3 regions of the Streptomyces thermoalcalitolerans genome follow, and region 1 is predicted to be linked to each of the others. Evidence: riboswitches for the same ligand, from Rfam matches in the RefSeq annotation. Region 1 holds a riboswitch; each other region holds the start of a gene.
What was found. A riboswitch is a leader RNA that binds a small molecule or an ion and turns the genes downstream of it on or off. The one in region 1 is predicted to bind cobalamin.
Positions count from the first base shown of each region.

Region 2: linked by a shared signal. The riboswitch ahead of ABD224_RS17115 (ribonucleoside-diphosphate reductase subunit alpha) and the one ahead of ABD224_RS03035 (cobalamin biosynthesis protein) in region 1 are both predicted to bind cobalamin.
Region 3: linked by a shared signal. The riboswitch ahead of ABD224_RS08255 (energy-coupling factor ABC transporter permease) and the one ahead of ABD224_RS03035 (cobalamin biosynthesis protein) in region 1 are both predicted to bind cobalamin.

Region 1 is NZ_BAAAHG010000003.1:51,223-58,672, reverse strand. Features, by position in the region: gene ABD224_RS03040 (cobyric acid synthase) at 1-1,278, opposite strand, end outside; gene ABD224_RS03035 (cobalamin biosynthesis protein) at 1,275-2,282, opposite strand; cobalamin riboswitch at 2,392-2,523, opposite strand; gene ABD224_RS03030 (hypothetical protein) at 2,680-2,904, opposite strand; gene ABD224_RS03025 (inorganic phosphate transporter) at 2,987-4,240, opposite strand; gene ABD224_RS03020 (class II aldolase/adducin family protein) at 4,453-5,241, shown strand; gene ABD224_RS03015 (alpha/beta hydrolase) at 5,432-6,559, shown strand; gene ABD224_RS03010 (hypothetical protein) at 6,911-7,450, shown strand, end outside.
Region 2 is NZ_BAAAHG010000028.1:36,404-43,853, forward strand. Features, by position in the region: gene ABD224_RS17115 (ribonucleoside-diphosphate reductase subunit alpha) at 1-2,099, opposite strand, end outside; adenosylcobalamin-variant (AdoCbl-variant) riboswitch at 2,231-2,342, opposite strand; gene ABD224_RS17120 (GNAT family N-acetyltransferase) at 2,461-2,973, opposite strand; gene mctP (monocarboxylate uptake permease MctP) at 3,049-4,659, opposite strand; gene ABD224_RS17130 (DUF3311 domain-containing protein) at 4,656-4,925, opposite strand; gene ABD224_RS17135 (GntR family transcriptional regulator) at 5,044-5,808, opposite strand; gene ABD224_RS17140 (extracellular solute-binding protein) at 6,283-7,450, shown strand, end outside.
Region 3 is NZ_BAAAHG010000009.1:95,374-102,823, reverse strand. Features, by position in the region: gene ABD224_RS08275 (O-acetyl-ADP-ribose deacetylase) at 1-456, shown strand, start outside; gene ABD224_RS08270 (energy-coupling factor ABC transporter ATP-binding protein) at 483-1,355, opposite strand; gene cbiQ (cobalt ECF transporter T component CbiQ) at 1,352-2,101, opposite strand; gene ABD224_RS08260 (energy-coupling factor ABC transporter substrate-binding protein) at 2,107-2,478, opposite strand; gene ABD224_RS08255 (energy-coupling factor ABC transporter permease) at 2,478-3,185, opposite strand; cobalamin riboswitch at 3,216-3,401, opposite strand; gene ABD224_RS08250 (TerD family protein) at 3,585-5,510, opposite strand; gene ABD224_RS08245 (DUF4352 domain-containing protein) at 6,035-6,670, opposite strand; gene ABD224_RS08240 (hypothetical protein) at 6,925-7,077, opposite strand; gene ABD224_RS08235 (selenium-binding protein SBP56-related protein) at 7,402-7,450, shown strand, end outside.

The sequences.
Region 1 (7,450 bases):
GCAGCCGTCCAGGAAGGGCTCCCCGCCGGTGACCTCGGCGACCCCGTGGTGGATCTCGTAGCCCTCGACCCGTTCGCCCAGGGCCTCGCCCTCGGGCCGGGCGAGGGTCTTCTCCCGGGCGAACCGGACCCGTACCGGCAGCAGTCCGAGGCCGTCCACGTGTCCGGCCCGCGACTCGACCTCGTCCTCGATGTGCTCGCCGAGGACCTGGAAGCCGCCGCAGATCCCGAGGACGGGCCGTCCCTCGCGGGCCCTGCGCTCGAGGGCCTCCGCAAGTCCCCGCTCCCGCAGCCACCGAAGCGCCCGGACCGTGCCCCGGGTGCCGGGCACGACGACGAGGTCGGCGTCGGACAGCTCCTCCGGGCGGTCCACGAACCGCACGACGACGCCCGGTTCGGCGGCGAGCGCGTCCACGTCGGTGAAGTTGGACATCAGGGGGACGGCGCAGACGGCGACCCGCAGGATCTCCTCGCCCACCGGAGGGGCCACCGCGGACTCCCGCACAGCCCCCCGCAGCGACACCCTCCCCCACTCTCGGCTTCGCTCGAGCGGGGGGACCCCCAGTCCGTCCTCCTCGTCGATGCCGAGCCCGTGCCGGAAGGGCAGGACGCCGAAGGTGCGCCGTCCGGTGAGCCCGTGCAGCATGTCGAGCCCCGGCTCCAGCAGCGAGACGTCGCCGCGGAACTTGTTGACGAGGAACCCGGCGACCAGCTCCTGGTCCTCGCGGGACAGCAGGGCGAGCGTGCCGAAGAAGGAGGCGAAGACGCCGCCGCGGTCGATGTCGCCGACGATCAGCACGGGCAGCCGCGCACCCCGTGCGACCGCCATGTTGACGATGTCGGTCCGGCGCAGATTGATCTCGGCCGGGCTGCCCGCCCCCTCGCAGATCACCACGTCGTACGTGCCGCGCAGTTCGGCGAGGCAGTCCAGCACCGTGCCGAGGAGCCTGTGCTGCCGCCCGCCGTGGTAGCCGCGTGCGCTCAGCTCGCCCACCGGCCTGCCCAGCAGCACGACCTGGCTGCTCTGCTCGCCGCCCGGCTTGAGCAGCACCGGGTTCATCAGCGCGGTCGGCTCGATCCGGCAGGCCTGGGCCTGCATGGCCTGCGCCCGCCCGATCTCGGCGCCCTCACGGGTGACGAAGGAGTTGAGGGACATGTTCTGCGCCTTGAAGGGCGCGACCTTCACGCCCTGCCGCACCAGCCACCGGCAGATCCCGGCCGTGACGACGCTCTTCCCGGCGTCGGAGGTGGTGCCGGCGACGAGCAGACCGCCGTTCATGACGTCCGTCCCTTCGTCCGTGCCGTCGCCCATGCCTTCAGCCCTGCCCCCGCCCCGGCCCCCGCCCGGCGGGCGCGGGCGCACAGCAGCCTGGCGGCGACGCAGGTGCCGAGCGCGAGCCAGCTCACGCGCCGTGAGAGGCGTACGGCCCGCTCGATGTCCTCCGTCCGGACGGCGCGCCCGGAGCCGTTGAGCACCGGGCGGTGCTCCACGCGCCCGCCGTAGGAGAGCGTGCCGCCCAGCCGTACGCCGAGGGCCCCCGCGAACGAGGCCTCGACCGGGCCGGCGTTGGGGCTCGGATGCTTGCGGGCGTCGGCACGCCAGGCCCGTACGGCACCCCGCGGGTCGCCTCCCGCGACGGCCGCCAGGGCGGCGGTCAGCCGTGCCCCCGGCCAGCCGGCGAGGTCGTCGAGACGGGCCGAGGCCCAGCCGTAGCGGCGGTGGCGGGGGGACTTGTGCCCGACCATGGCGTCCAGGGTGTTGACGGCCCGGAAGCCGAGGAGGCCCGGCACTCCGGCGACGGCGCCCCACAGCAGCGCGCCCACCACCGCGTCGGAGGTGTTCTCGGCGACGGACTCGACGACGGCCCGCGCGATCCCGTCGGCGTCCAGCGCCTGCGGGTCGCGTCCGCACAGGTGCGGCAGCCGCGCCCGGGCGCCGTCGACGTCCCCGGCCCCGAGCGCGCGCCCGATCGTCCGCGCCTCCCGCGCGAGCGAGGTGCCGCCGACGACGGTCCAGGTGGCGGCGGCGGTCAGGGCGACGGAGGCGGCACGGGAGCGGCGTACGGCGGCTGCGGCCAGTGCGGCCACCGCCACGGTGCCCCCCACGCACACGGCGGTGTGCAGGGCGCCCCAGCCGCGGTGGTCCCGCCACAGGGCGCGTTCCACGGCGCTCGCGGCACGGCCGAACACGGCGACCGGATGTCCGCGACGGGGATCGCCGAGGATCAGGTCACCGAGGAGGCCGGCGGTGGCGCCGTACGCGAAAACGCGATCGGCACCCATCGGGTCAGCCGACCGGGGGTACCGAAGGTGCGGTCGGGGTGTCGCTGGTGAACCTCGGTCGGCAGCCGTGCATCGCGATATGTCCTCACTCAGGGTGTCCACGCCCTGGTTCGACGAGACCGACGGGGAGAGTTCCTGGCTCCCGGGAAGTCGCCCTCCCGGTCACAGTGGCGGGACCGCGCCGGATTCGCACCGGCTTCCTCTCTTGCCGCCGTACATGGCCCCGGCAGTCCACCATGCCCCGCGAACGCCCGTCAACTTGCCGTTGACCTGCGCAGGCGCAGTGAGACAAGACCCACACCACCGCGCACGACCGGCGCACGAAAACGCCCGCCCCGCCCGGGGCGTCCTCGGGACGCTCCGGGCGGAGCGGGCGATGCCGCTGGTGCCTGTCGGTTCAGGCCACGATCAGATGGATCCCGTACGCCACCGCGGCGGCGCACGCGGCGAAGCAGACGCAGGCGCCGGTGACCGCGAGCGCTCCGCCGCCGCTGCCCTGCTCGGCGGCCCGGTCGCGGCGGGAGAGAGCGGCGATGCCGAGGCTGAACAGGACCACGAGGCCCACCGATACGCCGAGGCTCACGCCGAAGACGGAGCCGAGGGCCGCCCAGTCGATGTCCATGGGTTTTCTCTTCCTTCTGTCCGGGGCCTTCTGTCCGGGCTTCTGTCCGGGCTTCTGTCCGGGCTTCTGTCCGGGCGCGGACTCAGGCGGCGGCCGGCGGGGTCGCCGCGGGCGCGGTGGGGGCGGATGCCGGGGCGGGGATCGTCGCCGTGAGATCCTCGGCCGCCTGGGAGGCCAGGGTGGCCGGGGTGAGGGCGTCGGACGGCTTCTCGCTGTCGGCGACCGCAGGGGTCTCGTCGGCGGCGTTGACGTTGGTGTGGTCGACGACCTCGCGGCGGGAGATCTTCCAGATCGTGGCGCTGGAGACCACCAGGAAGGCGGCGACGAACCCGGTGCCCCAGTCACCGAGGCGCGTCATGGCCTCCGCGCCGGCGCCGACCAGGGCCGCGGCCGGCAGGGTCAGGGCCCAGGCGACGCACATGCGGGTCGCGGTGGACCAGCGGACGACGCCGCCCTTGCGGCCCAGGCCGGCGCCCATTACCGCGCCGGAGACGACGTGCGTGGTGGAGAGGGAGAAGCCGAGGTGGGAGGAGGCCAGAATGGCGGTGGCCGCGCTGGTCTGGGCGGCGAAGCCCTGCTGCGGCTGGAGGTCGGTCAGCCCCTTGCCCATGGTGCGGATGATGCGCCAGCCGCCGACATAGGTGCCGAGCGCGATGGCGATGCCCGCGGAGGCGATGACCCAGACGGGAGGGTTGGAACCGGGGGCGAGGGCACCGCCGGTGATCAGGGCGAGAGTGATGATGCCCATCGTCTTCTGCGCGTCGTTGGTGCCGTGGGCCAGCGAGACCAGGCCCGCGGAGGCGATCTGGCCGGCGCGGTGGCCCCTCTCGGCCGCCCTGCCGTCCGTGTTCCTGCCGAGGCGGTACGTCAGCCGGGTCGCGACCAGAGCGGAGATGCCCGCGACGAGCGGGGCGGCGACTGCCGGGAGAAGCACCTTGGTGACCAGGACGCCGCCGTGCACCGCGCCGATGCCCGCCGAGGCGACGGTGGCGCCGATCAGGCCGCCCATGAGGGCGTGCGAGGAGCTGGACGGAAGCCCGACCAGCCAGGTCAGCAGATTCCAGAGGATCGCGCCCACCAGGGCGGCGAAGATGACCTCGGGACGAATGCCGCTTTCGTCGACGAGACCTTTGGAGATCGTGTTGGCGACCTCCACGGAGAGGAAAGCGCCCACCAGGTTGAGCACGGCGGACATGGCCACCGCGACCTTGGGCTTGAGTGCGCCAGTGGAGATGGTGGTGGCCATCGCGTTGGCGGTGTCGTGGAAACCGTTCGTGAAATCGAACACGAGTGCGGTGATCACCACAATCGCGAGGATCAGCGAGAAGCTTTCCATTTACCTGGCAATCGTTCGAGCGTCATGGGCGGCTTGAACGTAGGTAACCAGGGTGAACAGAAGATGAACTGAGGCGGTCTTCACGGTGTCCGTTCCAGTGGTCCGCCGGGGAGATACCGGTCGCTTCCGGGGCTGTCCCGACACGGTCGGGGCAGGACGGGGCAACACATGACGGAGCAGCTCAGGGCGGGACGGTGCGGAAGGGGCGGCGCATGGCGGAGCAGCGGCGGGAACGGGAGCGCGCACAGGAGCGGGAACGAGAGCGGGAGCGGCAAGGCGTACAGGACGTACAAGGCGCACAAGAGGCGCAGAACGCGCAGGGAGGCGAGGGGGACGCGCCGGACGCACCGAACGCGGAGGAGGTGGCCGGCGCATGGGAGGCGCTCGTCGCGACGGCCCGCCGCATGGTGTCCGACGGGCTGGTCGTGGGCACCTCCGGCAACGTCTCCGTACGCGTGGGCGACATCGTCCTGGTCACCCCGTCCGGTGTCCCCTACGACCGGCTCACCCCCGACGACGTGACCGGCGTCGACCTGACGGGACGGCAGGTGCTCGGCGCACTGGTGCCGACCAGTGAGCTGCCCATGCACCTTGCCCTCCACCGCACCACCGACGCCCGCGCCGTCGTCCACACCCACGCCGTGCACGCCACGGCCGTCTCCACGCTCGTCACCGAGCTGCCGCCGGTCCACTACATGACCGGCGTGCTCGGCGGACCCGTCCGGGTCGCCCCGTACGCGACGTACGGCACCGAGGAGCTGGCCCGGAACATGGTGCGCGCCCTCGAGGGCCGCACCGGCTGTCTGCTGCAGAACCACGGCACGATCACCTACGGCGCCACCCTCGACCAGGCGTACGACCGCACCGCCCAGCTGGAGTGGATGTGCCGCCTCTGGCTGACGGCCTCGTCCGTGCCCGGCCTGACCCCCACTCTGCTGACGCCGGAGCAGCTGGCACAGGCGGAGGAGCGGCTGCGGAAGTACGGGCAGCCGGGGCGGTAGCGGCCGGCCGGTACGGGGCGGCGCAAGCCGCCCCCGGGCCACGGGTGCAGGAGGCTCGGGGAGGCAGAGGAGGCGGGGGAGGCGGGAGGCAGGGGAGGAACGCCTCTCTCCGGTGAAGCGCGCGGGGGTGTGTCACCCCGACCGTCCCTCTCCACTGGCCCATGGCCGGATACGCCGTGACACTGGTCCCGTGCGCACAGTCACAGCGACGGCTGCGGCCGTCACCGCGGTTCTGGCAGGCAGCGTGGCGAGCGTCGTCGCGGGCAGGCTCGCCAGCGACGCCGCGCTCAAGGTGGTCCCGGGCCGCCCCCTGCCCACCGAACCACGGCTGACCGTCCACGGCACGGCCGCGGGCCAGGTCATCCTCACCCGCGATCTGGCCTCCCTGCGCCCCGGCACCTACGGCCTGGCCGGCAACGGCTCCCACGCGGTGGTCGGCCCCGTCCTGTCCGGCGCCTCGCACCGGCCCGACACCGTCGTACGCCGCCTGGAACGCGTCACCCACGGCTCCCTGAAACCCCGCGACAAGGTGTGGCTCACCCCCAACCTGTACGTCGGCAACCCCCGCTCCGCACTCGGCCTGAACCACGAGGACGTCAGGATCCCGGGCGAACTCGGCACCCTGCCCGCCTGGTTCGTGCCCGGGGCGCGCGGAACCTGGGTGATCGCGGTGCACGGGCTGGGCACCACCCGCGAACTGGCCATGAACGTCATGGAGTTCCTGCACCACCGGCACTTCCCGGTGCTGGCCCTCGCCTACCGCGGCGACGCCGGTGCGCCCCGCTCCCCGGACGGCCTGAGCCACCTCGGCGAGACCGAGTGGCGCGATCTGGAGGCGGCGATCCGCCATGCGGTGGAGTCGGGGGCCGAGCGGGTGGTCCTCTACGGCTGGTCCACCGGGGCCACGATGGCCCTGCGGGCCGCCCGCCGCTCGGAGCTGCGCGAGCGCGTCGCCGGGCTGGTGCTGGACTCCCCGGTGCTCAACTGGGAGGTCACGATGCGGGCCCTGGCCCGGGCCCGGCACGTCCCGGGGCCGCTGCTGCCGCTCGCGGTGCGCGCCGCGCAGGGGCGCGCCGGACTGTACGGCGACCGGCTCGCCGAAGCGGCCACCCCCGAGAGACTCTCGGTGCCGACGCTGATCGTCCACGGCCCCGACGACCGGGTGGCCCCCTGGCAGCTCTCCCGTCGCCTCGCCGAACGCCACCCCAACCTGGTGGCCCTGCACACGGTGCGGAACGCCGCGCACAGCGCGATGTGGAATGCCGACCCGAAAGGGTACGAGGAGGCGCTGCGGCGCTTCCTGACGCCGCTGATATGAGCCCGGCGGAGACCGCCGGGAGCTGTGGCCGGGCCTTGGCGGCCGGGTTCCGCTTCGGCCGGCGACGGGTCCTTCGGCGGCCTTCGGCACCGGCTGAAAGGCGTCGTACCACCCTCCTTCCGGCCCCTTCCGCGGACCTCCTCACCGCCCGGTGCGACATTCCGTTTGGGTTTTCGGACCGTCAACCGGAAGACTGCACCCGTGACGTCCCGTACCCCGCGCGACTCCAGACTGCGACTCGTTCGCCCGCGACCCCTGTCCGCCGCTCCCCGAGCCGCGGGCCGGCGGCAGCCCCACCGCACCGCACCGCGCCCCCCGCAGGGCACCTCGGCCCCTCCGGAGCTGGCCGGAATGGCGCGTTCCCAGCTGGCCGGAGCGGCCCGTGTGGCCCGCTGGGCCGACGCCGCCCTCGGCCCCGGCCGTGCCGGGGCGACCGGAGACGGCAAGGCCACCCTCTCCGACGCGTCCGCCCAACGCGCGGCCATCGCCCTGGGCCTGACGCCCGACCAGGTCCGTGCCGACTGGGACACCGCCCGGCTCTCCGGCCTGATCGAGGTGCACGGCGACAGTGCCCGCCCCGGATGGCGGCTGCGCGCCTGGGACCGCGACGACAGCGCCGTTCTGCGTGGCTGGGTCGCCCTGTTCGACGCCTGGTCGCTCGCCTGTCCGGAACCCGAGGGCCATGAGCCCGCCGCCGTCGCCGAGGTCGTCTCGGCCATGCCGCAGGTCCTCTCCTTCCTCCAGCTCTCCGCCGGTCCCGTCCCCGTCGACCAGCTCCTCGACCTCCTCAGGCAGCGCGTCACCGAACTGCGCACCGAGCGCTGCGAGATCCCCTACGACCCGCAGTCCCCTCCGCCCGCCGCCGAGCCGGCCGACGCCGCCGAGCTCGCG
Region 2 (7,450 bases), on a different contig from region 1:
CGGTACAGCTTCCGTACGTCCTCGGGGATCCAGACGAAGCCCTGCACCGAGCCGCCCGCCTCGCGCAGTGCCTCCCGGGTCCGGGCGTCCCAGACGCCGAGCTTCTTCAGGTCGGCCACCAGATAGGAGTTGACCTGGAGGAACTCCCCGGACAGCGTCTCGCGCTTGAACAGGTTGGAGACCTGCGGCTCGATGCACTCGTACACGCCCGCGATCGAGGCGATGGTGGCGGTCGGGGCGATGGCGAGCAGCAGCGCGTTGCGCATGCCGGCCGCGGCGACGCGCTCGCGCAGGGCCGCCCAGCGCTCGGGCCAGGTGAACGCGACGTCGTAGTGGTCGGGGTGCAGCACACCCCGGGCCGTACGGGTCTTCTCCCAGGCCGGAAGGGGGCCGTGCCGCTCGGCGAGCGCGACGGAGGTCTCGTACGCGGCGAGCATGATCCGTTCGGCGATCCGGGTGGACAGGGCCCTCGCCTCCGGGGAGTCGAAGGGCAGCCGCAGCTTGAAGAACACGTCCTGCAGGCCCATGACCCCCAGGCCCACCGGGCGCCACCGGGCGTTGGACCGGCGTGCCTGCTCGGTCGGGTAGAAGTTGATGTCGACCACGCGGTCGAGGAAGGTGACGGCGGTGCGGACCGTCTCGTCCAGCCGCTCCCAGTCGATGCTCCCGACGCCCCCGCTGTCCCCGCTGTCCTTGCTGTCCTCGCCGTCCCCGTCGCGCACGAACGCGCTCAGATTGACCGACCCCAGGTTGCAGACCGCGGTCTCGCCGTCGTCCGTGACCTCCAGGATCTCCGTGCAGAGGTTGGAGGAGTGGACGACGTGGCCGGGCTCGGCCGTCTGGTTGGCGGTGCGGTTGGCGGTGTCCTTGAAGGTCATCCAGCCGTTGCCGGTCTGCGCGAGGGTGCGCATCATGCGGCCGTACAGCTCGCGGGCCGGCAGTGTCTTTTTCGCCAGGCCCCTGGCCTCCGCGGCCCGGTACGCGGCGTCGAACTCCTCGCCCCACAGATCGGTCAGCTCCGGCACGTCGGAGGGGGAGAACAGCGACCACTGCTCGTCTGCGTCCACCCGGCGCATGAACTCGTCGGGGACCCAGTGCGCGAGGTTCAGGTTGTGCGTGCGGCGGGCGTCGTCGCCGGTGTTGTCCCGCAGCTCCAGGAACTCCTCGACGTCCGCGTGCCAGGTCTCCAGGTAGACCGCCGCCGCGCCCTTGCGCCGGCCGCCCTGGTTCACGGCGGCCACCGAGGCGTCCAGGGTCTTCAGGAACGGCACGATGCCGCCCGAGAGCCCGTTGGTGCCGCGGATCAGCGAACCGCGCGAGCGGATGCGGGAGTAGGCGATGCCGATGCCGCCGGCGTGCTTGGACAGACGGGCGACCTGGTGGTAGCGCTCGTAGATCGAGTCCAGCTCGTCCCCGGGGGAGTCCAGCAGATAGCAGGACGACATCTGGGGGTGCCGGGTGCCGGAGTTGAACAGCGTGGGGGAGGAGGGCAGGTAGTCGAGGCGGCTCATCAGCCCGTACAGCTCCGCGACCTCGTCGAGGGAGCGCGCGGTGTCGTCCTCGGCCAGGCCGCTCGCCACCCGCAGCAGGAAGTACTGGGGCGTCTCGATCACCTTGCGGCTGACCGGGTGCCGCAGCAGATAGCGGCTGTACAGGGTGCGCAGACCGAAGTAGCCGAAGCGGTCGTCGGCGGCCGGGTCGACCAGGGCGTCCAGCCGTTCGCCGTGCACGCGGACGAACGCGGCCGTCCGGTCGGCGATCAGGCCCTCGCGGTGACCGACGGCGATGGAGCCGGTGAACGACGTGACGCCCTGGGAGGCGACCTCGTCGCGGATGCCGAGGGTCAGCAGCCGGGCGGCCAGCCGTGAGTAGGCGGGGTCCTCGGAGATGAGTCCGGCGGCCGCCTCCGTGGCCAGTTCCCGCAGCTCGGCCTCGTCGGCGTGGGCCGACCGGCCGCGCAGCGCGGCGGCGGCGACCCGGCCGGGGTCGGCGTCGGGAAGGTCGGCGGTCAACTCGGTCAGGGTCTGCAGCAGTGCGGCGCCGGGACTGCCGGCCTCCGGGGCCGTGGCTGAGGCCGGGTCGGCTGACGCGATGGTCACGTGGGATCTCCCTCGCTCGGCACGGGCCTCGTCGAGGGCAGGGCAGCACACGAGCGCACGCGGCGTCGCGTCCACCGGCCCACCCCACGAGGCCTGGACGTCGGGGCACCCGGACCGGGCGGCCGGGTGCACTGCCGGCAGGTACTCGGACTGACGCACGTACACGGCCATGCGGGCACACGTGTGCGAATACACCGTTGCGGGACAGTTCCGGATTCGCACCGGATTCCCCTGCGGCGACAGCGAGCATGAGCATACATGTTGTGCCGGGGCGGGGAAGCACCCCCAGATGTTGTGCTGAGCCTGGGTCAGATGGGTAACGTGGCGTCGGCCCGGAGCCGGCTCGGTGCCGGTCCGGTCGTCAGTTCAGCGTCAGCGCGTAGGTGAGCAGAGTGATGTCGTCGATGTGCGGCAGGGGGTTCCAGTCGCGTTCGGGTGTGCGGACGAAGCCCAGGCGTTCGTAGATCCGGTGGGCGGAGTGCATGGTGCTCTGGGTCGACAGCACCACGCGGACACAGCCGTCCATGGCCCGTGCCCGGTCCAGACAGGCCCGTACGAGCGCCTCGCCGACACCCCGGCGGCGGGCCGCGTGCGCGACCGCGAGCATCCGTATCTCGGCCTCGCCCGGGCCGGAGATCTCGGCCAGGGGACCTCCGGCGGGCACGAAGGTCACGCCACCGAGCACCTCGTTGTCGTCCGCCACGGCCACCAGCACCTCGGCGGCGGCCGCCCGCTTGGCCACGTCGCGCAGTTCGCCGAGGTACGCGTCGCTCTCCCCGAAATCGAGGAGCCCGTCCTGGAGATAGGCCTGGGCGGTGATCTCCCCGAGGGTGTCGTACTCGCCGGGTTCCACCGGCCGGATCGTGAAGTCCATGGGCGTGAAGTGTGCCGCACGGATACGACAGCGGGCCGCCGGAGGAGAACCGGCGGCCCGCGTCACACCCGTTCCTCAGCGGGCGGCTCCCGCGGTGGCCGGCGGGAGTTCCACCTCGACCCCCGGGTCGCCCGCGTCCGCCGTGTAGTCCTCCGGCTTGGTCTCGTCGGTGCCCTCGGGCGCCTTGACCGCCCTCAGAACGACCGTCAGGACCACCACGACGGCCGCATTGAGCACGAACGCCGTCAGACCGATGTAGCCGACCTCGCCGATGCCCGGGATCTCCTTCGCCGAACCGCCGAAGTGCTTCTGCGTCGGCGAGGCGACCCCGTAGGCCGCGACCGTGCCGTAGACCATGCCGACCGCCCAGCCCGCCAGCAGCGCCCAGCGGTGGAACCAGCGGGTGAACAGACCGCCGACCAGGGCCGGGAAGGTCTGCAGGATCCAGATGCCGCCGAGCAGCTGGAAGTTGATGGCGACCGTCTTGTCCATGGCCAGCACGAAGACCAGCGCGCCCACCTTCACCAGCAGCGACACGATCTTGGAGACCCGGGTCTCCTCCTCGGCCGTGGCGTTCGGCCTGATGAAGTCCTTGTAGACGTTGCGGGTGAACAGGTTCGCGGCGGCGATCGACATGATCGCCGCGGGCACCAGCGCACCGATGCCGATCGCCGCGAACGCCACGCCCGCGAACCAGTCCGGGAACATGTTCTCGAACAGCTGCGGAATGGCGAGCTGGCCGTTGTCCACCTTCACCCCGGCCGCGATGGCCATGAAGCCCAGCAGAGCGAGCATGCCCAGCATCAGCGAGTACAGCGGCAGGATGGTGGTGTTGCGGCGGATCACCTCACGGCTGCGCGAGGACAGCGTCGCGGTGATCGAGTGCGGGTACATGAACAGCGCGAGCGCGGAGCCCAGGGCCAGCGTGGCGTACGTCCACTGGCCGGCCGGTGCCGGCACCAGACCGCCCGCCCCCGCCTCGGCGTACTTCTCGCCCGCCTTGGCGAACACGTCGTGGAAGCCGCCCAGCTTGATCGGGATGTAGATGATCGCGACCGCGATGACGAGGTAGATGAGGGTGTCCTTCACGAACGCGATCAGCGCGGGCGCACGCAGCCCCGACGAGTAGGTGTACGCCGCCAGCACACCGAAGGCGAGCAGCAGCGGCAGGTCCTTCACGAACCAGTGGGTGCTGTCGCCGCCGCCGACGCCCATCACGTCCAGCACCGCCTGGATGCCGACGAGTTGGAGCGCGATGTACGGCATGGTGGCGAGGATGCCGGTGAGCGCCATCGCCAGCGACAGGCTCTTGGAGCCGAACCGGCCGCGGACGAAGTCCGAGGTCGTCACGTACCCGTGCCGGTGGGACACCGACCACAGCCGCGGCAGGAACGTGAAGATCAACGGGTACACCAGGATCGTGTACGGCACCGCGAAGAAGCCGGCCGCGCCGGTCGCGTAGATCGCCGCGGGCACGGCCACGAAGGTGTACGCCGTGTACAGGTCGCCGCCGAGCAGGAACCAGGTGATCCAGGTGCCGAACGACCGTCCTCCCAGCCCCCACTCGTCGAGAGTGTGCTCGTTCTCGGCCTTGCGCCAGCGGGCGGCCATGAAGCCCATGACGGTGACGAGCAGGAAGAAGAAGATGCAGACGCCGAGCGCGACGCCGTTGACGCCGTCCTTCACTTCGACGCGCCTCCGTCCTCGGACCGGGTGGCGCGGTCGCGCTGGTCACGCTGCCACAGCTTGTAGGCGACCATCGTCAGCGCCGTGGAGATGATCACCCACAGCATCTGGTACCAGTAGAAGAACGGGATCCCGATGAGCACGGGGTCGGTCTTGGCGTACGAACCGACCCACAGCATCGCCACGAACGGTGCGACGAGGCAGAGGCCGATGACCACCCGCGCGGGGGTCACCACCCCTCTGCCGAATCCTGGGACGTCTGACATGTGCGGCTCCGCTCCCTCGCAGGTCACCGGCAAAGTGCGCAGGAAATCTAGGTCACGGTGCCGAGGGAACGGAACCCCTTGTTCACAGTTGTCTTGAGCCGGACGGTGACCGCCCGCCTCAGTCGGCGGGCCGCTTGAGCCGGGCCACGAACTTGTAGCGGTCCCCGCGGTACACCGACCGCACCCACTCCACCGGCCGGCCCTCCTGGTCCAGCGAGTGCCGGGAGAGCAGCAGCATCGGCAGGCCCACGTCGGTGCCGAGCAGGCCCGCCTCGCGCGGAGTGGCCAGTGCGGTCTCGATGGTCTCCTCGGCCTCGGCGAGATGGACGTCGTAGACCTCGGCGAGGGCGGTGTAGAGGGAGGTGTACTTCGTCAGGCTGCGGCGCAGCGCCGGGAAGCGCTTGGCCGACAGATGCGTGGTCTCGATGGCCATGGGCTCGCCGTTGGCCATGCGCAGCCGCTCGATGCGCAGGACGCGTCCGCCGGTGGCGATGTCCAGCAGGTTCGCGAGCCGGTCGTCGGCGGTGATGTAGCCGATGTCGAGGAGCTGCGAGGTCGGCTCCAGGCCCTGGGCGCGCATGTCCTCGGTGTAGGAGGTGAGTTGCAGGATCTGGGAGACCTTCGGTTTGGCGACGAAGGTGCCCTTGCCCTGGATGCGCTCCAGCCGGCCCTCGACGACCAGTTCCTGCAGGGCCTGGCGCACGGTGGTGCGCGAGGTGTCGAACTCGGCCGCCAGCGTCCGCTCGGGCGGGACCGGCGTACCGGGCGCCTGGGTCTCCGTCATGTCGAGCAGGTGCTTCTTCAGACGGTAGTACTTGGGCACACGCGCGGTACGGACGGTCGTCCCACCCTCGTTCTCCGCACTGCTGACGTCGGTGCTCATGCTCTGCCTTCCCGGCTCCTGTGCCGAAGCGACCGACATCCCATCGGCCACGGCTCACATCGTGGCACGGCTCGGTGCGCGGTGGTCCACCCGCACGCTCCGTGATCTTCTCTGTATACCGCCGTGACCCCGGTTGGTCTAGTCCATCCCCCGGTACGGGGCCGGTGGTCCACGGCGGCGGACGGGCCGCGGGCGGGAGGCGGCGGCCGGTGGTCCAGGGGAACGAGGGCGTCCGTCCGGGCCGGTCGGGTGCCGGTCGGGCAATGAAAGGTCCCTGCATATCGCGGTCCCATAACGGGCTTCTCGTGCCCGCTTGCGCACCCTTGACAGCCCTATTGGTCTAAGCCAAGCTCCCCCTACTGGTCTACACCATTGGTCCAGGACCCGGCCCCACGGGCGGTGATGCGCCGACGCTCGTATGTCGCTCAACCGCGGGAAGGCAGGGGGGTTTGTGGCATCCCTGAGGAGGGTGGCGTGAAGCGCAAGCTGATTGCCGCGATCGGTATCGCGGGCATGATGGTCTCCATCGCGGCGTGCGGCGGCGACAGCGGCGACGGGGGAGGCAAGGCCAAGGACGGCTACGCCGGCCAGACGCTCACGGTGTGGGTGATGGACGGCTCCTCCCCGGACAAGTGGCAGAAGGACGTCGCCGCGGCCTTCGAGGCCAAGACCAAGGCGAAGGTCAAGTTCGAGATCCAGCAGTGGAACGGCATCCAGCAGAAGCTGACCACGGCCCTGTCCGAGGAGAACCCGCCGGACGTCTTCGAGATCGGCAACACCCAGACCCCGGCCTACGCCAAGACCGGCGGCCTCGCCGATCTCGCGGACCTGAAGGCCTCCATCGGCGCCGACTGGACCGAGTCCCTCAACAAGTCCGCCGTCTACGAGGGCAAGCAGTACGCGGCACCGTGGTACTTCGCCAACCGCGTCGTCCTCTACAACAAGAAGATCTGGGCCGAGGCCGGCATCAAGGACGTCCCCAGGACCCGCGACGAGTTCTACGCGGCGCTCAAGCAGATCGGTGAGAAGACCGACGCCGAGCCGATCTACCTGCCCGGCCAGAACTGGTACCACTTCGTCGGCCTGGTGATCGGCGAGGGCGGCGAGCTGGTGAGGAAGGAAGGCGACACGTACGTCTCCAACCTCGACGACCCCAAGGTCGCCGCCGCCATGGAGACCTACAAGAAGTTCCAGGCCCTGTCCAAGGCCCCCAAGGACAAGGACGAGGCCACCCCGCAGCAGGGCGAGGTCTTCGCCAAGGGCAAGGTCGGCGCGATCATCGGCATGGGCTGGGAGGCCGGCATCGCCGTCAAGGCCAACCCGGAGCTGGAGAAGGACATCGGCTACTTCACCATCCCGGGTGCCACGGCCGACAGGCCCGAGGGCGTCTTCCTCGGCGGCTCCAACCTCGCCGTCGCCGCGGGCAGCAAGAAGCAGGAGCTCGCCAAGGAGTTCCTGAAGATCGCCCTGTCCGACGAGTTCGAGGGCCGGCTGGCCGAGGAGAACGGCGTCATCCCGAACAAGGAGTCGCTGCAGAGCCACCTCAAGGGCAACCCCGCCGCCGAGGCCGCCGCCCCGGCCGCCGCGGGAGGCGGCACCACGCCGCTGATCCCGGAGTGGGCCGCGGTGGAGAACGAGCCGA
Region 3 (7,450 bases), on a different contig from region 1:
ATCGTCAACGCCGCCAACTCCTCCCTTCTCGGCGGCGGAGGCGTCGACGGCGCCATCCACCGCCGCGGCGGCCCCGCGATCCTCCAGGAGTGCCGTGCCCTGCGCGCCTCCCGCTACGGCAAGGGCCTGCCCACCGGCCAGGCGGTCGCCACGACGGCCGGTGACCTGGACGCCCGATGGGTGATCCACACCGTCGGTCCCGTCCACAGCCGCACCGAGGACCGCTCGCACCTGCTGGCCTCCTGCTACCGCGAGTCCCTTCGCGTCGCCGACGAGCTCGGCGCACGGACGGTCGCCTTCCCGGCCATCTCCACCGGCGTCCACCGCTGGCCGCTGGACGACGCGGCCCGGATCGCGGTGGAGACCGTCCGGCGGACCGGGACCGCCGTCGAGGAGGTGCGATTCGTGCTCTTCGACGACACGGCGTACAGGGCGTTCGCCGCACGGATCGGCTGACCCCGGCCGGCCGTGTGCCGGATGCGTCAGCCGTCGGCGCGGACCGGGGAAGCGGTGTCGGCCCGCAGGAACGCGGACAGCTCCTCCGGGGTGCGCGGAGCGGCCGCGGCATCCGTCAACAGGCCCTGCGCGAGCAGCAGTTCCGCCGCCGCGACGCCCCACGGCAGCCGCAGCCCCGCCTGCCGGAGCAGATCCGTACGGGCCAGCATCGCCGCCGCCGGACCGGTCCGCACCCCGTCCGGGGTGAGCAGGGCCGCGTCGTCGGCCCAGCGCAGGGCGAGGTCGACGTCGTGGGTGGCCATGACGACCGTGGTGCCGCCCGCCCGCAGCTCGCCGAGGGTGACGAGCAGCCGCTCCTGCCCGTCCGGGTCGAGGCCGGCGGTCGGTTCGTCGAGGATGAGCACACGGGGCCGCATGGCAATCGCACCGGCGATGGCGGTGCGTTTGCGCTGCCCGTAGGAGAGCAGATGGGTGGGCCGGTCGGCCAGATGGGTGATGCCGAGGGCGCCGAGGGCCTCGTCGACCCGGGCCCGGACCTCGGTGTCCGGCAGGCCGAGGTTGAGCGGCCCGAACGACACGTCCTGGGCGACGGAGGCGGCGAAGAGCTGGTCGTCGGGGTCCTGGACGACCAGCTGGACGGTGGTCCGCAGCCGGGTCAGCCCCTTGCGGTCGTACGTCACCGGCCGTCCCTCGACGGTCAGCCGGCCGGTGCGGGGCCTCAGCCCCCCGCTGAGCAGCCGCAGCAGGGTGGTCTTGCCGCTGCCGTTGCGGCCGAGCAGAACGAGCGCGCGTCCCTCGCGGATGTCGAAGTCGAGGCCGTCGAGGACGGTGGGGCCGTCCTCGTAGGCGAAGGACGCCCCCCGCAGGGCGACGAGCACCTGCTCACCTGGCTCACTCATGACAAGGGCCCTTTCAGCACGAAGGTGAGAGCGGCGACGCAGCCGAGGAGCACGACGCTGCCGAGGGTGAACCGGACGGAGACCCGGGCCTCGGGCACCAGCACCCGCAGGGTGCCGTCGTAGCCGCGTCCGGCGAGTCCGGCCTGGAGCCGGGAGGCCCGGTCGAAGGCGCGGACGAAGGCGGTGGCGCCGAGTCCGGCCAGGGAGCGCCAGGTCGCGGCCCGGGTGGTGTGCCCGAGCCGGGCGGCCTGGGCCGCACGGACCCGGCGGATCGAGTCCAGCAGCAGAGAGCTCATGCGGTAGGTCACCAGGGCGACGTCCACGACCGGGTCGGGCACCCCGGCCCTGATCAGCCGGGGCAGCAGGTCGGACATCGGGGTGGTGAAGGCGAACAGCAGCACACCGAGGGAGGCGGCCGAGGTGCGCAGCAGCAGTTCACCGGCGCGGCGCGGTCCGTCGTCGGCGAGGGACAGCACTCCCTCCGGGCCGCCGACCTGGACGAGGAGGGTGGCGGCTCCGGTGACGCAGAAGCCCAGAGGCACCCGGTAGGCACGCCACAGCCGCCGGCCCGGCACTCCCGCCGGGCCCAGCAGCACCACGAGGGTGGTGAGGAGCACCAGGGCCGCGCCCGGCCAGGGCGGCAGGGCGATCGCCAGGGCGGTCAGGCCCAGTCCGAGCACGGCCTTGTCCACGGGATGGCGGCAGCGCCAGCGACTGCTGTGCGCCGCCGTGTCGATCGGCAGCACGGGACTCAGGACCCCTGGACCTCGGACTTCTCGGCGGTGCTCCCGGCGTCCTCGGCGGCGGCCTGCCGTGCGCGGGCCCGCTGCTCACCCTGCCGGCGGCCCCGGCGGAGACCGAAGTAGTAGGCGAGCACGCCCGAGCCGAGGGCGGCCTGCACGGCGAACAGCGCAGACTCGATCTCCCCGGAGGGCGGTTCGTACAGCGGGGAGAACCACGGCTCGTAGTCCGGTTCGAGCTCGGTGATCACCGTCTCCGCCTCGGCGTCGGCGCCGGTGAACGGCTCCTCCTTGTGGTCGCCGAGGCCGAGCACCAGGGGCAGCACGGCGAGCGCGACCACGGCGAGCAGCAGCAGGAGGTTGGTCCTCGTGTTCTTCCTCATCACGCCACCGCCCCGGTGCCGGTCGCCTTCGCCTCGGTCCGCCCGCCGGTCACGAGCACCCCCAGCCGGGTCAGTTCACCCTTGCTGGACTGCACCAGCAGCCGCATCACGAGCACCGTGAGCAGCCCCTCGCTCACTGCGAGCGGGATCTGCGTCACGGCGAAGACCGAACCGAACTTGCCGAGCGCTCCCAGGAATCCGCTGCCCGGGTCGGGGAAGGCGAGCGCCAGCTGCACGGAGGTGACGCAGTAGGTGGACAGATCGGCGGCGAACGCGCCGAAGAACACCGCGACCATCAGCGGCACGTCACAGCGGCGCAGCAGCCGGTGGACGCCGTACCCCACCCAGGGCCCGACGACCGCCATGGAGAAGACGTTGGCGCCGAGCGTGGTCAGCCCGCCGTGGGCCAGCAGCAGCGCCTGGAAGAGCAGCGTGATGGTGCCCAGCACCGCCATGACCGGCGGCCGGAACAGGATGGCACCCAGCCCGGTGCCGGTCGGATGGGAACAACTCCCGGTGACCGACGGCAGTTTCAGAGCGGACAGGACGAAGGTGAAGGCACCGGAGGCGCCGAGGAGCAGTGTGCTCTCCGGGTGCTTCCTGACCTCACGGGTGAGTGTCCGTACTCCGTGGACGACGAACGGCGCGGACGCGACGCCCCAGGCGACCGCGTGCGCCGGAGGCAGAAAGCCCTCGGCTATGTGCATGGCTCGGCAGACCCTCTCCAGCACCTCGTGGATGGTTGACGCGCCTCGGCCGGTCTCCTGGCTGACGGGTGAGAGCGCCCGGACTCCGCCTTCCCAGGCCCGCGAAGGCCCAGTGGCTGCCCGCGAGGGGCCGGAGCCGGACTTCCCGATCACAGTGGCGAGGGCCGCACCGGCATCACACCGGATTTCCCGTTCACCGAAGCATGGTGAGCGTAGTGCCCGGCGGAAGCCGCTGACAAGCACGGCGGGAGAGCGCACACGAGCACGGCGGGAGAGCGCGCGAGCGCACCGGAGCCGTCGGCCTCCCGCTGCCGCGTGTCCGCGCCGCCGTCGAGGAGACGCGGTTCGTGCCCCCGGGCGGCGGGGCGTACGAGGCGTTCGCCGCGCGGGCCGGCCGGATCAGTCGACGACGTCGACGCCGTACCGACGGGCGAGGGCGTCCAGACCGTGGTCGTAGCCCTGGCCGACGACGCGAAGCCGCCAGCGGGGGCCGCGACGGTAGATCTCGGTGAGCAGCATGGTGCGCTCGGTGGTCGCGGCGTCCACGGTGGCCTGGACGAACGGCGCGGCACTGGTGCCGGGACCGGAGCTGATCTGGATGGCGCCGACGTCGCCGAAGGTGGGCGTGCCGTCGATGGCGGCCGCGACGACGACGCGCCGGGCCGACGGCGGCAGCGTGGCGAGGTCGATGCTGATGGTCTGCTCGGTCGGTCCGTCGCTGAGCAGCCGTACCGTCCCACCGGGGTTCTCCGGGGCACCGTAGAAGACGAAGTCCTCGTCGAAGGCCACCTGTTCGTCCTCATCGAGCACGAACGCGACCACGTCGATCTCACACGTCGTCTGCTGCGCCCAGGAGGCCGTGACGGTCCACGGGGACGCCGGGGTCCGCTCGTCCGGACCGGGAAGGTCGACGACGCCGCCGCGCGGCAGCACCTGAGGGGCCGGGCGCCGGTCGTCGGCGGCCTGCTCGAGGACCGGGGCGTCGAGCCAGGCCGCGTCGTGCGTGGGCACGGCGAGCGAGGTGATGCGCCGCATACGGCGGTCGGTCTCACCCCTGGGGAGCAGGACGACATCGGTGACGCTCGCGGACAGGTTGATGGCGGCGGCGCCCCCGAGTTCGACGATGCGCGCACGGGCCCTTGCGGCCTGGGGGTGCGTGCCGCCCAGGACGAGCACACGTCGCCCCGCCAGGGGACCGTTCGGTCGCGCGCGGCGCCGGGCAGGCTTCGGTTGGTGCTCCGGCTCGTCGGGGCCGGGCCGTGTTCCTGACCCCGTGGCGGGAGAGGGAGCGGAAACGGGGGCCGGAGGCCGGGGAGCGACGGCATCGACCCGGTCGGGTGACCGCTGCGCGGGCACGGTAGGCGGCTGCGCGGGCGTGCCCGGGGGAGCCGGGGCCGCCGCCTCATGCGGAGTTCCCGGCCGTACGTCGTCCAGCAGTTCCAGGAAGGTCTGTTCGTCGATGACCGGCACGCCGTCCGCCCGTGCCCGCCGGGCCTTGGCGGTGCCGGCGGAGGAGTTGTCGGCGACCAGGACGCTGGTGTGCCGGCTGACGGAGGACACCACGTTCAACCCGGCGGCGACGGCCCGCTCCACCAGCACGGTCCGCGGGGTCCGGGTCTCTCCGGTGACGGCCACTTTCATGCCCTGCACCAGCGGCCCGCCTGCGGTGAGACGCCCGGGGTTGCGGAAGGCGCACGGCGTCTTGGGCGGGCGTGGCGCGAACCGGGAATTCTGCCGCGGCGGGCAGGCCACCAGAGGCAGGGGCAGCTCCAGCCGCGCCGCCTCCCGCAGCGAGGCCCGCAGCACCCCGGCCAGGACCCGGGTGTCGTCGAGTGCGTCGTGCGCCTTCACCCGCGTGACGCCGTAGTGCGCGGCGAGCGTCCCCAGTTTCAGGTCGCGGGTGGGCGGGTCGATCCGCCGGTTCAGCGCCAGCGTGCACAGCCTCCGCGTGACCGGCAGCCGCAGACCGGCCCGTGCGAACTCGTGCGCGAGGAAGTCGTAGTCGAACTGGGCGTTGTGCGCGACCAGCACCCGGCCCTGGAGCATCGCGCCGATCCGCCCGGCCACCTCCTCGAAGCGGGGCGCCCCGCGCAGCCGTTCGGGAGTCAGCCCGTGCACCCGCACGGGCCCGGGATCACAGCCGGGATTCAGCAGCGTCGAATATTCCCCGGTCTGTTCGCCGTCCGGCCCCAGCGTCACCACGGCCACGGACAGCACCCGGTCGCGGCGCGCGACCAGCCCGGAGGTCTCCACATCTACCAAGGCCCAGTCGAAGGCGTAGTCGCGCAGGCTGGACAGGTCGAAGGCAGAGGAAGCAAGAGACATGACAGAAGGATGTTGACCTATACGCCACCCTTCAACCTGGATGCCCTTTCATCCCTGTATGTCCTTCCGGTGTGTCCTTCCGTGCCGACGCCGGATCCTCGTCGGCCCAGGGACGTCCCGCGCCTGAACCGCCCTCGGCGACCCGAGCGCCGCCCGCGCGATCGGCCTCGCCGACGGCAGGAACCCCTGTAGTGCTTCGTCGGATTCCGCCTGCGGCGGCTTCGCGGGCGGGCAGAGACTGCCTGTAGGTGGTAGCGACGCCGCTTGCCCGTGGCCCTTTTGATGCCGGCCCAGCCGCGGCCGGGTCAGGCGGCCTTGCCGAAGCCGGCGGCGGCCAGGTTCTGGTCGCGCGGCGGGGCGTCCGAGAGCGGCGCAGCAGCGGTGAGTGCTGCGGTGGCGGCGGCGAGTGCGGCGGCCCTGGTGACGGTGCGACGCTTCGTGCTCCCCTATTGCGCGTGGTTGCAGGTGGCGGCCCCCGCTGCCATGGGCAAGCGGGGGCCGCGGCCGTGTGCCGGCGGGCGGTGTCAGGAAACGTCGGCGCGGACCGGGTCGCCGAGGAAGCCGTCGGTGTAGGTGACGTACTTCGCGGTGAAGGTGCCCTTGCCGGTGACGGTGCCGGTGATGTTCTCGCCGGGTGCGAGTTCGACCGTGTCGATCTGCTGCTCGTCGACACCGAGTTCGGCGGTGTGCTTGGTGCCGTTGGTGTCGGTGATGGTGAAGTACAGCGGGTTCACGTCGATCGGCTCGTCGCCGTTGTTGGTGATGGTGATGAGCACGCTGGTGTAGTCGCTGCTGCTGGCGAGAATGCTCTTGGAGAAGTCGGTCTTCTTCGCCGTGATCTTCACCGGACCCTCGGAAGCGGCCTCCTCCTTCTCCTTGCCGGGTTTGTTGTCCGCAGGGGCCTTCTGACCGGAGTCCTCGGTCTTGTCGCCCGGGGTCTTCTCGGCGACGGCTGATGTTCCCTTGCTGTCACCGGAGTCGCCGCCGCCGATGACGGCGCCCACAGCGCCCAGCAGGACGAACAGGCCGACGATGCCCAGACACCCGAGGCCGACGATCTTGCCGACGCTGCGCTTCTTCGGCGGCTGCGGCGCCGGGTGGCCATACCCGGGCTGAGGCTGCTGCGGCGGGTAGGGCTGGTACGGGTGCTGCTGGCTCATGTGTTCCTCTCGGAATGTTCGTGCGTTCTCCGTGTGGGACTTGTGGGGAAGCTGTGCGGTTTCCTCATGTCCGGGATATTCACCTGATCGTGACGGACCGGTGATGATGGGGGCGGCCCGTTCAGTCGGTGCTCTTCTGCTCTTCTTTGCTTCTTCGGGGCGCGGCCGGTTGCCGGCAGGCATGGGTCGTCCCGGGGCGGACGGGCCGCGTAGGCGGGCGGCGGATCGAGGTGGATGAGCCGGGAGGCCTGCCATCAGGCGGCGATGGACGAGCCGGTGGACGGCTCCTCGGCGGCGGTCGGAGAAGGGGCCGGATCGATCCGGCGGACACCCTCGTCGGCCCCGCCGGGCGCCTTCGCCTCGGGATGGACGGGGATCTCCGGAAGCGGCCCGCGGAGCACCCCCAACCCGCCAGAACAGACGCCTGTGCGCCCTGAACTGGCCCCACTGACGCAGGTGCCGCCAAGCCGCAGCCCGCAAAAGAGCCGGCTCGGGACGCGAAATCCAATGGAGCACCGGGGCCGGGACACCGGGCCTCCTCCTCGCCCCCGCACCTTCGTGCTGCCACGTTGGCAGTGCTTCGAGGTCGTGAAACGCTGGCTTCAGGGCGTACATGTCCGGCATCTGCACATCGATCTTGACATATCGATCCCGAACGGATGAGGCCGGTCGTCTCTTGAAAGTCCCCGGTTCCAGACTCCCCGTCCGGGACTTCGGGACAAGGAACAGCCATGACGACGACCGACCATGCTCACGGCAGCGGCGACCACAGCGATCCCA